Regions from separate parts of the Klebsiella sp. PL-2018 genome, predicted to be linked through region 3. Evidence: predicted binding sites of a transcription regulator. Region 3 holds the regulator's gene; each other region holds the start of a gene.

Region 1 (3,443 bases), 1.1 Mb from region 3:
GCAGGCCTCTTTCCAGGCGGCGAGGCGGCGGGCGCGAATCTCACCATTCACTAACTGATGGCCCAGCGCGAGAGCGGCTTCCGGCCCCTGACGCTTATAGCAGGTGCCGACGGCGGCGCGCTCGTCATCGTTCATCAGCGGCAGGTTGATCGCCGCGGGCATGGCGCTTTGCCTGAATTCAACCGGGGCGCGTACGTCAATCAGCGGCGTATCGCTGGCGAGAATCTGCCGAATATTCTGTGGTACTAATTCCATCATTTAAACCGTTAAGCCATTCAGACGCGTCGCTCGACGCGATAATTCCTCTATTGTACGCGGTGAGCGCCCTGCTGAATTGATTTTTCACGGTGTATCGCTGAATAGCGTCAGGAATGGCTGGATTTAAGCATCCGTGGGGCTGGCAAGTTGGGTAGCCCGGCTAAGGCGCAGCGCGCCGCAAGCCGGGATAAAGGAGAGAGGATTACGCCAGCTGCGCCTGCGCCCAGAAGATACCGCTGGCATATTCCGGCGGCAGCAGCGGCTTCAGCGCTTCCAGCGTCGCGCTCAGGCGGTCGGTATCGCTGTCGGTCAGGTTCAGGTGGCCGACTTTACGACCCGGGCGTACCTCTTTGTCGTACCAGTGCAGATGCACCAGCGGCAGCTTCAGCCAGTCATAGTTCAGATCGGTACCGATCAGGTTGATCATCACCGACGGGCTGTTCACCACCGGCGGCGGCAGCGGCAGATCGGTAATCGCCCGCAGATGCAGCTCGAACTGGCTAATGGAGGCGCCGTTTTGCGTCCAGTGGCCGCTGTTGTGCACGCGCGGCGCCAGTTCGTTAATCAGCAGGCCATCAGCGGTGACGAAACACTCCATCGCCATCACGCCAACGTAGCCCAGCTCATGCATGATCGCCGACAGCATCTGCTCCGCCTGCGCCTGCTGGCGGGCATTGGCCTGCGGAAAGGCGACGCTGGCGCGTAAAATACCGTCCTGATGCAGGTTGCGGGTCAGAGGATAGAAGACCGTGCTGCCGTCCCGGGCGCGAGCGCCGACCAGCGATACCTCGGCGGAGAAGTTAATGCCCTGCTCAACGATACACTCGCCGTAGTTATCCTCCGGCAGCTGCGCGGTTTCATTTTCCCGCAAACGCCACTGGCCGCGGCCATCGTAGCCGCCGACGCGGCGCTTAACGATAGCCAGCTCCCCGAGGCGGGCGAATACCGCAGGCCATTCGCTTTTATCCGCCAGAAGCTGCCACGGCGCGGTGGCGAGCGCTAGCTTATCGAACAGTTGCTTTTGCGTCAGGCGGTCGGCGATTATCGGGAAAACGTCGCGGTTAACGAAGGCGGAATGACGCGCCAGCTCGCGGGTCAGCGCTGTTTCCGGCCAGCGTTCAATCTCTGCGGTAATCACGCTTTGCTGTACCGGCACCGCTTCCGGGTCGGCTTCCAGACCGACCGGCCAGACCGCAATACCCAGCGGCTCGCCGGCCTGGCGCAGCATCCGGCCTAGCTGACCGTTGCCGAGAACGCAAACCTGCTTCATGCCGCACCCCGCGGATCCGGGTTATCCAGCACGTCATCGGTTTGCGCCTGACGCCAGGCGCTGAGGCGCTGGTGCAGTTCCGCATCGTGCTGGGCGAGGATCTGCGCCGCCAGCAGGGCGGCGTTGGCGGCCCCGGCTTTGCCGATGGCCAGCGTACCCACCGGGATGCCGCGCGGCATCTGGACGATGGAGTAGAGGCTGTCTACGCCGCTCAGTGCCGCGCTCTGAACCGGCACGCCTAACACCGGCACCAGCGTTTTCGCCGCAATCATGCCCGGCAGGTGCGCCGCGCCGCCGGCACCGGCAATAATCACCTGAAAACCGTTTTCTTCCGCGCCTTCGGCGAAGCTGAACAGTTTATCGGGCGTGCGGTGGGCGGAGACCACTTCGACATGGTACGGAACGTTCAGGGCATCAAGGATTTCTGCGGTAAACTGCATGGTAGCCCAGTCGCTTTTGGACCCCATCACGATGGCGATACGCGCCGAATTATTGCGGGAAGACATGCGTCTTAAAACTCCTGTGGGTGTGTTTCACACTGCTTTAGAGGCCACAGAGAATAGCATGAACTCCCGGCAAGGAAAACGGTTGCGTGTGCATGGCCAGCCGCCTTTGTGTTGTCGGTATTCGATGAAACGCGCCGGTTATGAGCGGGCAAAAAGTAAAACCAGCCCCCGTCCCCGGGTCAGCATAAGAATGCCCATCACCAGCAGGTAGATTTGCACAACGCGCTCATCGTGCGGCCCGGATAAATCGCGGAAAAAGAAAGAATCAGCCCTTGCCGGGGCTAGAAAGGAAAATGAATCAGCTCAACGTCTTCTGGCGTCACTTTGACCATAGAGCCCTGGCTATGCCAGGCGCCGAGCACCACGCGGTACGCGGTTTGGCCGTTGGCTTCTAGCGGGTGGACGGCGGGGCGGTGCGTATGCCCGTGAATCAGCCACTGAACGCGATGTTTCTCCATGACGTCAACCACCGCCTGGGGATTCACATCCATAATTTCCATCGACTTGCTGCTGTTGGCCGCTTTGCTGTCGGCGCGCATTCTGGCGGCGATACGGCGGCGGATAAACAGCGGCAGGGCCAGAAACAGGCGCTGGATCCAGGGATTGTGAACTTTCGCGCGAAACGCCAGATAGCCTGCATCGTCGGTGCAGAGGGTGTCGCCGTGCATAATCAGCACCTTGCGCCCGTAGAGGTCGAGAAGCTTCTCTTCCGGCAGCAGGGTCATCGCGCTTTCGCGGGCAAAGCGCTTGCCGACGAGAAAGTCGCGGTTGCCGTGAAGGAAGTAGCAGGGGACGCCGGAATCGGCCAGCGCTTTGAGCGCTGAGGCGATTTGCCGATGCAGCGGGTTAGGATCGTCATCGCCGATCCAGGCTTCAAAGAGATCGCCGAGGATATACAGGGCGTCCGCCCTGCGGGCTTCCCCCTGTAAAAAGCGCAGAAAACCGGCGGTAATCGCCGGTTCTTCCGTTTGCAGATGCAAATCCGCAATAAAAAGTGTCGCCACGAATTATTCGCTAACGGTGACGCTTTTGATCACAACATCTTCTTTCGGCACATCCTGGTGCATGCCGCTGCGGCCGGTGGCGACCGCTTTGATTTTGTCGACCACGTCCATCCCTTCAACGACTTCTGCGAATACGCAGTAGCCCCAACCCTGCAGGCTTTCGCCGGAGAAGTTCAGGAAGTCGTTATCGGCGACGTTGATGAAGAACTGCGCGGTGGCGGAGTGGGGCGCCTGAGTACGGGCCATCGCCAGCGTACCGCGGGTGTTTTTCAGACCGTTGTTCGCTTCGTTCTGAATAGGAGATTTGGTGGTTTTCTGATTCATGCCCGGCTCAAAACCGCCGCCCTGAATAATAAAACCGTTGATTACACGGTGGAAAATAGTGTTGTCGTAGAAACCTTCACG
Region 2 (3,443 bases), 2.2 Mb from region 3:
CGCTCTGCGCAAAGCTCAGCAGCGCCGGAATATCGGTGACGCCGATAGCCACGTTCTGCAGCGCCGGTTCCAGCGCGGTGCCCGCGTTACCCGGGGCGACAAAAACGGTATCAACCTGCGGTGACTGTGCGGCCTTCCAGGCCAGCGCGTGTTCGCGTCCGCCGTTGCCAATAACTAATACTTTCATCGTCTGCTCCGTGAATTAATGGCGGAAGTGGCGCATGTCGGTGAAGATCATCGCGATGCCGTGCTCATCGGCGGCGGCAATCACCTCTTCGTCGCGAATAGAACCACCGGGCTGAATGACGCAGCTCACGCCAACGGCAGCAGCGGCATCAATACCGTCGCGGAACGGGAAGAAAGCGTCGGACGCCATAGCCGAACCTTTCACTTCCAGACCTTCATCACCGGCTTTAATCCCGGCGATTTTGGCGGAGTAAACGCGGCTCATCTGGCCTGCGCCTATCCCGATGGTCATATTCTCTTTGGCGTACACAATGGCGTTGGATTTAACGAATTTCGCCACTTTCCAGCAGAACAGCGCATCGCGCAGTTCCTGCTCGGTCGGCTGGCGTTTGGAAACCACGCGCAGTTCGCCTTCCGTAACCATACCCAGATCGCGATCCTGAACCAGCAGGCCGCCGTTAACGCGTTTGAAGTCCAGACCAGGTACGCGCTGCGTCCACTGACCGCAGGTCAGGACGCGGACATTCTGTTTCGCGGCAGTGATCTTCAGGGCTTCTTCCGTCGCAGACGGCGCGATGATCACTTCAACAAACTGGCGGGAGATGATCGCCTGCGCGGTTTCGGCATCCAGTTCGCGGTTAAACGCGATAATGCCGCCGAAGGCAGAGGTCGGGTCAGTTTTGTACGCGCGGTCGTAGGCTTCCAGAATAGAGGTGCTTACCGCTACGCCACATGGGTTGGCGTGCTTCACAATAACGCAGGCCGGCTCGCTGAATTCTTTGACGCATTCCAGCGCGGCATCGGTGTCAGCGATATTGTTATAGGAGAGCGCTTTACCCTGAACCTGCTGTGCAGTGGCGACAGAGGCTTCTTTGACTTCTTCTTCTATATAGAAGGCCGCCTGCTGGTGGCTGTTTTCACCATAGCGCATATCCTGCTTCTTAATGAAGTTCAGATTCAGGGTGCGCGGGAAGCGACCCGCGGCTTCTTTGCTCTCGCCGTGATAGGCCGGAACCATGCTGCCGAAGTAGTTGGCAATCATGCTGTCGTAGGCGGCGGTGTGTTCGAATGCCTTAATGGCGAGGTCGAAGCGGGTGTCGAGGGTCAGGGAGCCTTCGTTGGCATCCATCTCTTTAATAATGGCATCGTAGTCGCTGCTCTTCACCACGATGGCGACGTCTTTATGGTTCTTCGCCGCTGAGCGAACCATGGTTGGGCCGCCGATATCAATGTTTTCTACCGCATCTTCCAGCGAGCAGCCCTCGCGGGCAACGGTTTGAGCAAACGGATACAGGTTAACCACCACCATATCAATAGGCGCGATACCGTGTTGTTCCATAATACCGTCATCCTGGCCGCGGCGACCGAGAATACCGCCGTGAACTTTCGGATGCAGGGTCTTCACGCGTCCGTCCATCATTTCCGGGAAACCGGTGTAGTCAGAGACTTCGGTAACCGGCAGACCTTTCTCAGCCAGCAGGCGTGCGGTACCACCCGTAGACAGTAGCTCGACACCACGAGCGGAAAGCGCCTGCGCGAATTCGACGATACCGGCCTTGTCAGAAACACTGAGCAGGGCGCGGCGGACTGGACGACGTTGTTGCATGGTATTAAATCCCCAGGATTTGAATATTACAGAGAGCGTTAGGTGAATTTTTGTCTAAAAACTCACCTAACGCACCCAACCGGGCATCCTTGTTATAGCGCGGCATTGTAACGAAAACGTTTGCGCAACGCTCGCGAATTTTTATCTTTCTCTTTTTAGCCCAGGATCGCGCCCTATAGAGAGAAGAGAGCGGGCCTTTATAAGAGGGTATCGGCCGCCACCTGTGGATAATTCTGTGCGTAACAGGGTATAAAGCGGGGTTTTGCTGGGGAATGCAGCAGTCAGTCATTTTTCTGCAATTTTACTATTGCGGATGCTCGGGAACTCCCTATAATGCGCCTCCATCGACACGGCAGATGTGAATCACTTCACAAACAACCCGGTCGGTTGAAGAGAAAAAATCCTGAAATAACGGGTTGACTCTGAAAGAGGAAAGCGTAATATACGCCACCTCGCAACGGTGAGCGAAAGCCGCGTTGCACTGCTCTTTAACAATTTATCAGACAATCTGTGTGGGCACTCAAAGTGACATGGATTCTTAACGTCGCAAGACGAAAAATGAATACCAAGTCTCAAAGAGTGAACACGTAATTCATTACGAAGTTTAATTCTACGAGCATCAAACTTAAATTGAAGAGTTTGATCATGGCTCAGATTGAACGCTGGCGGCAGGCCTAACACATGCAAGTCGAACGGTAGCACAGAGAGCTTGCTCTCGGGTGACGAGTGGCGGACGGGTGAGTAATGTCTGGGAAACTGCCTGATGGAGGGGGATAACTACTGGAAACGGTAGCTAATACCGCATAACGTCGCAAGACCAAAGAGGGGGACCTTCGGGCCTCTTGCCATCAGATGTGCCCAGATGGGATTAGCTAGTAGGTGGGGTAACGGCTCACCTAGGCGACGATCCCTAGCTGGTCTGAGAGGATGACCAGCCACACTGGAACTGAGACACGGTCCAGACTCCTACGGGAGGCAGCAGTGGGGAATATTGCACAATGGGCGCAAGCCTGATGCAGCCATGCCGCGTGTATGAAGAAGGCCTTCGGGTTGTAAAGTACTTTCAGCGGGGAGGAAGGCGATAAGGTTAATAACCTTGTCGATTGACGTTACCCGCAGAAGAAGCACCGGCTAACTCCGTGCCAGCAGCCGCGGTAATACGGAGGGTGCAAGCGTTAATCGGAATTACTGGGCGTAAAGCGCACGCAGGCGGTCTGTCAAGTCGGATGTGAAATCCCCGGGCTCAACCTGGGAACTGCATTCGAAACTGGCAGGCTGGAGTCTTGTAGAGGGGGGTAGAATTCCAGGTGTAGCGGTGAAATGCGTAGAGATCTGGAGGAATACCGGTGGCGAAGGCGGCCCCCTGGACAAAGACTGACGCTCAGGTGCGAAAGCGTGGGGAGCAAACAGGATTAGATACCCTGGTAGTCCACGCTGTAAACGATGTCGACTTGGAGGTTGTTCCCTTGAGGAGTGGCTTCCGGAGCTAACGCGTTAAGTCGACCGCCTGGGGAGTACGGCCGCAAGGTTAAAACTCAAATGAATTGACGGGGGCCCGCACAAGCGGTGGAGCATGTGGTTTAATTCGATGCAACGCGAAGAACCTTACCTACTCTTGACATCCAGAGAACTTAGCAGAGATGCTTTGGTG
Region 3 (3,443 bases):
TCAAAAAAATGCAGATCACCCGCCAGCAGTGCCAGCAGATAGCCAACGGCTGGCGCGGGCAGCTCTCTATTGCGGTGGATAATATCGTTAAACCCACGCGCATGCGGCAGATGATCGTTGATTTCTATCGTCATTTTGATGACGTCGAACTGATTGTTTTTCAGGAGGTGTTCAACGGCGTCTGGGATGCGCTCGCCGACGGTCGCGTGGAGCTGGCCATCGGCGCGACGCGCTCAATTCCGGTAGGGGGCCGCTACGCCTTTCGCGATATGGGAATGCTGAGCTGGGACTGCGTCGTCGCGAGCCACCATCCGCTGGCCAAAATGGCCGGGCCTCTGAGCGATGACGTCCTGCGCAACTGGCCGTCGCTGGTCAGGGAGGATACCTCGCGCTCGCTGCCGAAGCGGACCACCTGGCTGCTGGATAACCAGAAGAGGGTGGTGGTGCCGGACTGGGATGCCTCAGAAACCTGTCTCTCCGCCGGACTGTGCGTCGGTATGGTTCCCGGGCATTTAGCGCGCCCGTGGCTTGATAGCGGCGCATGGACGGCGCTGGAGCTGGAGAACCCCTTCCCGGACGCCGCATGCTGCCTGACGTGGCAGCAAAGCGATGCCTCGCCGGCGCTGCTATGGCTGCTGGATTACCTTGGCGATAGCGAAACGCTAAACCGGGAGTGGCTGCGGGCGCCGGAATGACCGACGCCGCGGGAAAGGTTAACGGCGATAATCAACAAACGGGCCGTCGGCCACGGAACGGCGCTCGACCAGGCGAGGGTGGACTTCAATCGACTGCGAGATTTCACGCTTATTAACGATGCGGTCCAGCAGCATGTTAAACGCCGCTTCGCCAAGAGAGTCTTTAGGCTGATGAATGGTGGTCAGCGCCGGGCTAAAGTAGCGGGCGTTGCGCACGTTATCATAACCGATCAGCGAAATATCCTGCGGCACGCGCAGACCCATTTCATCCGCCGCGCAGATGGCGCCCATCGCCATAATATCCCCGCCGCAGAAGATGGCCGTTGGGCGAGGATGCTGGCCGAGAATCTGCTGCATGGCGCGGTAGCCGGATTCCGGCTCAAAATCGCCCTGCACAATCCAGTTTTCCGGAACGCTAATATGCGCCTCTTCCATCGCTTTCATAAAACCTGCCAGCCGGCCTGCGCCGGTGTTACGCTCCAGCGGGCCGGGGATCACGCCGATATCGCGATGCCCGCGTTCAATAAGGTAGCGCCCGGCGATATAGCCGCCTTCAAAGGCGTTATCGACAACCGAGTCGGTGAAGTCGGCTTTTGCCTCGCCCCAGTCCATCACTACCATCGGAATATGACGATACTCTTCCAGCATGCTTAACACCGACTCCGGATACTCGGAGCACATCACCAGCAGGCCGTCTACGCGTTTCTGCGCCATCATTGACAGATAGGCGCGCTGTTTCTCAGGGTCGTTCCACGCGTTGCCGAGGATCAGGGTGTAGCCCTTCTGGAAGCAGCTCTTCTCGACGGCTTCGATAATCTCAGCGAAATAGGCCGCTTCGCTGCTGGTTGCCAGCAGACCAATAGATTTGGTGTGATTGACCTTCAGGCTGCGGGCAACGGCGCTGGGGGAGTAATGCAGTTCTTTTATTGCCGCCCACACCGCATTGCGCGTCTCTTCCGCAACGAATCGGGTTTTGTTAATCACATGTGACACTGTTGTAGTGGAAACGTTTGCGCGCTTCGCTACATCTTTAATAGTTGCCATTACTTCTCACTCCAGACCTTGACCTGATCGTCTGTTTATCGGTACGTAAACGTTTGCCTGTACACACCCTGGCGCCAAAATTGAGCATGGCATCACGTCGGGAAAACGACACAGAACGACAGGAAGGGGTCAATGGCCGATACGCTTTCAAATTAGCGTGGGATTTTGTCCGATCTTGGGGCAAAGGGGAAGAGCAAAAATGTGCATCACTCTAAATCTCGGAAGATTTTTACGCTATTCTGTGTAAAAATGAGCAAGCTCACTTTTCATGTGGGGATAATCAGGGGGAAAAATTGATGGATACAAATTTAAAGTTTTCGCTGACGACGACGATTATTGTTCTGGGTTTGATTGTTGCCGCAGGTTTGACCGCCGTACTGCACTAATTATGCGATAAGGGAGGGGCCGCTCTCCCTTTCTCTCCGCCATTATTATCATTTTCGCAAAAATCTTTTGCCATTTCGTTCACTTTTGTTTTTCTGTGATTGATGTCATGCTTTTGACTTCTGATGAGATGCCGTCGCGGAAGGCGGCCTGATGGAGTCCCTGCATGAAAATCAATTTTCCCCTGCTCGCGCTGGCGATCGGTGCCTTTGGTATCGGCACAACCGAGTTCTCCCCGATGGGGCTATTACCGGTTATCGCTAAAGGCGTGGACGTTTCGATTCCGGCGGCGGGAATGCTGATTAGCGCCTATGCCATCGGCGTGATGGTCGGCGCGCCGCTGATGACTCTGCTGCTCTCCCACCGCGCGCGCAGAAATGCGCTGATCTTTCTGATGGCGATTTTTACCCTCGGTAACGTACTCTCTTCCATTGCTCCGGATTACACCACGCTGCTGCTGTCGCGCATTATTACCAGCCTTAACCACGGCGCCTTCTTCGGCCTGGGTTCAGTGGTGGCGGCGAGCGTTGTGCCAAAACACAAACAGGCCAGCGCCGTGGCGACGATGTTTATGGGGCTGACGATAGCGAATATCGGCGGCGTTCCCGCGGCGACCTGGCTGGGCGAAACCATCGGCTGGCGGATGTCGTTTCTTGCCACGGCGGGGCTGGGCGTGATTGCGATTATCGGTCTGTGGTTTTCTCTACCGAAGGGCAGCGCCGGCGAGCGCCCTGACGTCAAGCAGGAGCTTTCCGTGCTGATGCGTCCGCAGGTGCTGTCGGCGCTGCTGACGACGGTACTGGGGGCAGGGGCGATGTTCACGCTTTATACCTATATTTCTCCCGTTTTGCATACCATCACCCACGCCTCTCCGCTGTTTGTGACCGCCATGCTGGTGCTGATTGGCGTCGGCTTCTCGCTGGGTAACTACCTTGGCGGTAAGTTTGCCGACCGTTCCGTTAGCGGGACGCTGAAGGGCTTTCTGCTGCTGCTGATGGTTATCATGCTGGCGATCCCGCTGCTGGCGCAATCGCAGGTGGGCGCGGCAATCAGTATGGTGGTCTGGGGCGCGGCGACCTTTGCGGTGGTGCCGCCTTTGCAGATGCGCGTGATGCGCGTCGCCCACGAAGCGCCGGGGCTGTCATCATCGGTCAATATTGGGGCTTTTAACCTCGGAAACGCGCTGGGCGCGGCGGCGGGCGGCGCGGTGATCTCTGGCGGCCTGGGCTATGCCTTTGTCCCGGTGATGGGGGCGATTATCGCAGGCGTGGCGCTACTGCTGGTGCTATTCAGCGGCCGGGCGCAGCCGGAAGAGGCGTT
Region 4 (3,443 bases), 1.8 Mb from region 3:
GCTGGCCAAACGCGCCTGGGAAGAGGGCGAGGTGCCGGTCGGCGCCGTGCTGGTGCATAATCATCAGGTCATCGGCGAGGGCTGGAACCGGCCCATCGGCCGCCACGATCCCACCGCGCACGCCGAGATTATGGCGCTGCGTCAGGGCGGGCTGGTGTTGCAAAACTATCGCCTGATTGACGCAACGCTGTACGTTACTCTCGAGCCCTGCGTGATGTGCGCCGGCGCAATGGTGCATAGCCGTATTTCCCGGCTGGTGTTTGGCGCCAGGGATGCGAAAACCGGCGCCGCAGGGTCGCTGATTGATGTGCTGCATCATCCGGGCATGAACCATCGGGTAGAAATAGCGGAAGGTGTTATGGCGGAGGCCTGTTCCGGCATGCTGAGCGATTTCTTCCGCTGGCGGCGGGAAGAGAAAAAAGCGCTAAAGCGAGCTGGCCAACAGGCGCAAGATTAATGCCCCATTCCGGGGATTTTTAATTTTGCGTTATCGACCAGCGTTTCGGCGCGAAAGTTAAAAAAGGACCTGGTGTACTGCTCTTCTTTATCCAGCTCATCCGGCATGACCGCCGGATAGTGTTCACCTAAGGCCGCCATCTGCGCGTCTTTTTTCTCTTTTTCAGAGAGATAGCCCACGAGGCTGATATGATATTTGCGGATATTTTCGACGTAGGCGTAGGCTTCGTGCCCGCGTGCAAAGCCGTACTTCAGTCGGCTGTAGTAGTTTTTCTGGCTTAGCAGCGGCAGACGCTGCTTCACATCCGCCCAGCTATTCGGGTTGCCTTTCTGCTTTTTGGTCAGCGCCATCGCGTCAAGCATGTGCGCGTAGCCCATATTATAAGCCGCCAGCGCAAACCAGATGCGCTCGTCCTGTGGGACCGACTCCGGCACTTTATTCATCATGTCCTGTAAATAACGCATGCCGCCGTCGAGGCTTTGCTCGGCGTCGGTACGATCGGTCAGGCCCAGGCTTTGCGCCGTATTGCGGGTCAGCATCATTATCCCGCGAACGCCCGTCGGAGAGGTGGCCTGCGGATCCCAGTGCGATTCCTGCCATGAGATAGCCGCCAGCAGCCGCCAGTCTATCTGTCGGGCGTATTTTTCAAACATCGGCTGCAGGTCAGGGAGGACGCTCTCCACGGCGCGCAGGAAGGTGCGGGTGTCAACGTAGTCAAAATCGTTGCCGTGGCCGAGGTATTTCTCCTCCAGCCTCGCCAGGGTGCCATCTTCGTTAATGTTATTGAAGAAATCGAGCATTGCCGCCGGCAGGGAATTATCCTCACCTTTTTCGCTAAACCAGGTGACCGGCTGTTCGTCGCTGATATCGAGGGCGACGGCCAGCTCCGGGTGAACGCGCTGGAACAGACTGACGGCGACCGAATCAGCGACGGTATAGTCGAGTTTGCCATCGATAACCGCCTGCATCAGCGCCGTCGTGCCTCGCTTATCGTCCACGTGCCACTCAAGGTCGGGATATTTTTGCTTTTTCAATGCCTGGAGATCGTTAATCGCCACGTGTCCGGGAGCGATGGCCAGCTGCGCGGCGGTGATGTTTGCCAGGGTGCGCGGACGCAGGTTGCCTTTGCGATACACCAGCTGTTGCGAAACGGAATAGTAGGTCGGCCCGACCTGATAGTTTTTCACCCGCTCGGAGTTGTAGACCAGCCCGGCTGCCAGCATGTCGGCTTTGCCTTCATCGAGGTCGTCGAATAGCTGGCTGATATTCTGCCTGACGGTGACTTTGAGCTCGACGCCGAGGTAGTCGGCAAACTGCTGCGCCAGCTCATAATCAAAACCATAGGTCTTGTCATTGATGGTCGCGAAGGTCATCGGCGAATTAATGGTGCTGATTCGCAGTTCTCCGCGCGCCATGATCCCCGCCACGCGGTTTTCTGGTTTTCCCATCCACGGGAGAGACGGCCACAGGGCAGCCGCCAGCAGGAGGGTCACAATGCCGATGAGCAGATAATTAATCTTTAGTTTTTTCAGATAGTTAATCTTCTGCAGCTTCGCGTTCCTCAGCAGATTATGACCAGAAAAAGTAAAAGGTTGTCCTGGAATGAGCGGCATTTTGCTTAAGAATGCGCCAGTTGGCAACTTATTCGCGAGATGAGTCACATTAATTGATAAACCCCGGCAATCATTTTATTTCTACGCAAACGGTTTCGTCGGGGCGCAGGATTCACTATAATGGCGCCCGTTTCCCCCCTGGCTCACCATGAAAGCTTCGAAGACGAGAGACTTATGATGGAAATTTTGCGTGGTTCACCTGCACTGTCGGCATTCCGTATCAATAAACTGCTGGCACGTTTCCAGGCGGCCAACCTTCCGGTCAGCACCCTTTATGCCGAGTACGTTCATTTTGCCGACCTCAGCGCCCCGCTCAGCGGCGACGATCGCGAGAGCCTGGCAAGATTGCTCAAGTATGGCCCGAACTTAAGCAGCCATACCCCGACCGGCAAGCTACTGCTCGTTACCCCCCGTCCCGGCACCATCTCTCCCTGGTCTTCTAAAGCTACCGACATCGCCCATAACTGCGGCCTGTCACAGGTTTTGCGCCTGGAGCGCGGCGTGGCGTATTACGTCGAAGCGAGCAGCCTGAATGACGAACAGTGGTCGCAGGTGGCGGCCGAACTGCATGACCGCATGATGGAAAGCGTCTTCGGCGCGCTGGAAGAGGGTGAAAAACTCTTCGCCCACCATCAGCCAACCCCGGTCACCAGCGTTGATCTGCTGGGCCTGGGCCGTCAGGCGCTGATTGACGCCAACCTCCGTCTGGGGCTGGCGCTGGCGGATGATGAAATCGACTATTTGCAGGATGCTTTCCAGAAGCTGGGGCGCAACCCGAACGATATCGAACTCTATATGTTCGCGCAGGCTAACTCCGAGCACTGCCGACACAAGATTTTTAACGCCGACTGGGTCATTGATGGCGAAAAGCAGCCGAAGTCGCTGTTTAAAATGATCAAAAACACCTTCGAGAAAACCCCGGACTACGTGCTGTCTGCTTATAAAGACAACGCCGCGGTAATGGAAGGTTCAGCCGTGGGGCGCTACTTCGCCGACCACGAAACCGGCCGCTACGACTTCCACCAGGAAGACGCGCATATTCTGATGAAGGTCGAAACCCATAACCACCCGACGGCGATCTCTCCGTGGCCGGGCGCGGCGACCGGTTCCGGCGGCGAAATTCGCGATGAAGGCGCCACCGGGCGCGGCGCGAAGCCGAAAGCGGGTCTGGTGGGCTTCTCGGTTTCCAACCTGCGTATTCCGGGGTTTGAGCAGCCGTGGGAAGAGGATTTCGGTAAGCCGGAGCGTATCGTCACCGCGCTGGATATCATGACCGAAGGCCCGCTGGGCGGCGCGGCGTTTAACAACGAATTTGGTCGTCCGGCGCTCAACGGTTACTTCCGTACCTATGAAGAGAAAGTGAGCAGCCACAA

What was found. The regulator PurR, encoded in region 3, represses purine synthesis genes. The targets are predictions, from matches to a motif close to CANGCAAACGTTTGCNTG.
Region 1: a site for PurR is predicted at 2,106-2,123, ahead of purE (5-(carboxyamino)imidazole ribonucleotide mutase). Genes of this name have one in related genera too.
Region 2: a site for PurR is predicted at 1,902-1,919, ahead of purH (bifunctional phosphoribosylaminoimidazolecarboxamide formyltransferase/IMP cyclohydrolase). Genes of this name have one in related genera too.
Region 4: a site for PurR is predicted at 2,153-2,170, ahead of purL (phosphoribosylformylglycinamidine synthase). Genes of this name have one in related genera too.

The regions. Positions count from the first base shown of each region.
Region 1 is NZ_CP077673.1:1,435,232-1,438,674, forward strand. Features, by position in the region: gene mnmH (tRNA 2-selenouridine(34) synthase MnmH) at 1-255, opposite strand, end outside; gene purK (5-(carboxyamino)imidazole ribonucleotide synthase) at 461-1,528, opposite strand; gene purE (5-(carboxyamino)imidazole ribonucleotide mutase) at 1,525-2,034, opposite strand; gene lpxH (UDP-2,3-diacylglucosamine diphosphatase) at 2,316-3,038, opposite strand; gene ppiB (peptidylprolyl isomerase B) at 3,042-3,443, opposite strand, start outside.
Region 2 is NZ_CP077673.1:338,922-342,364, forward strand. Features, by position in the region: gene purD (phosphoribosylamine--glycine ligase) at 1-187, opposite strand, end outside; gene purH (bifunctional phosphoribosylaminoimidazolecarboxamide formyltransferase/IMP cyclohydrolase) at 203-1,792, opposite strand; rRNA gene MKleb_RS01580 (16S ribosomal RNA) at 2,420-3,443, shown strand, end outside.
Region 3 is NZ_CP077673.1:2,567,742-2,571,184, forward strand. Features, by position in the region: gene punR (DNA-binding transcriptional activator PunR) at 1-695, shown strand, start outside; gene purR (HTH-type transcriptional repressor PurR) at 714-1,739, opposite strand; gene MKleb_RS11875 (cytochrome bd-I oxidase subunit CydH) at 2,036-2,125, shown strand; gene MKleb_RS11880 (MFS transporter) at 2,290-3,443, shown strand, end outside.
Region 4 is NZ_CP077673.1:4,394,004-4,397,446, reverse strand. Features, by position in the region: gene tadA (tRNA adenosine(34) deaminase TadA) at 1-457, shown strand, start outside; gene mltF (membrane-bound lytic murein transglycosylase MltF) at 454-2,070, opposite strand; gene purL (phosphoribosylformylglycinamidine synthase) at 2,245-3,443, shown strand, end outside.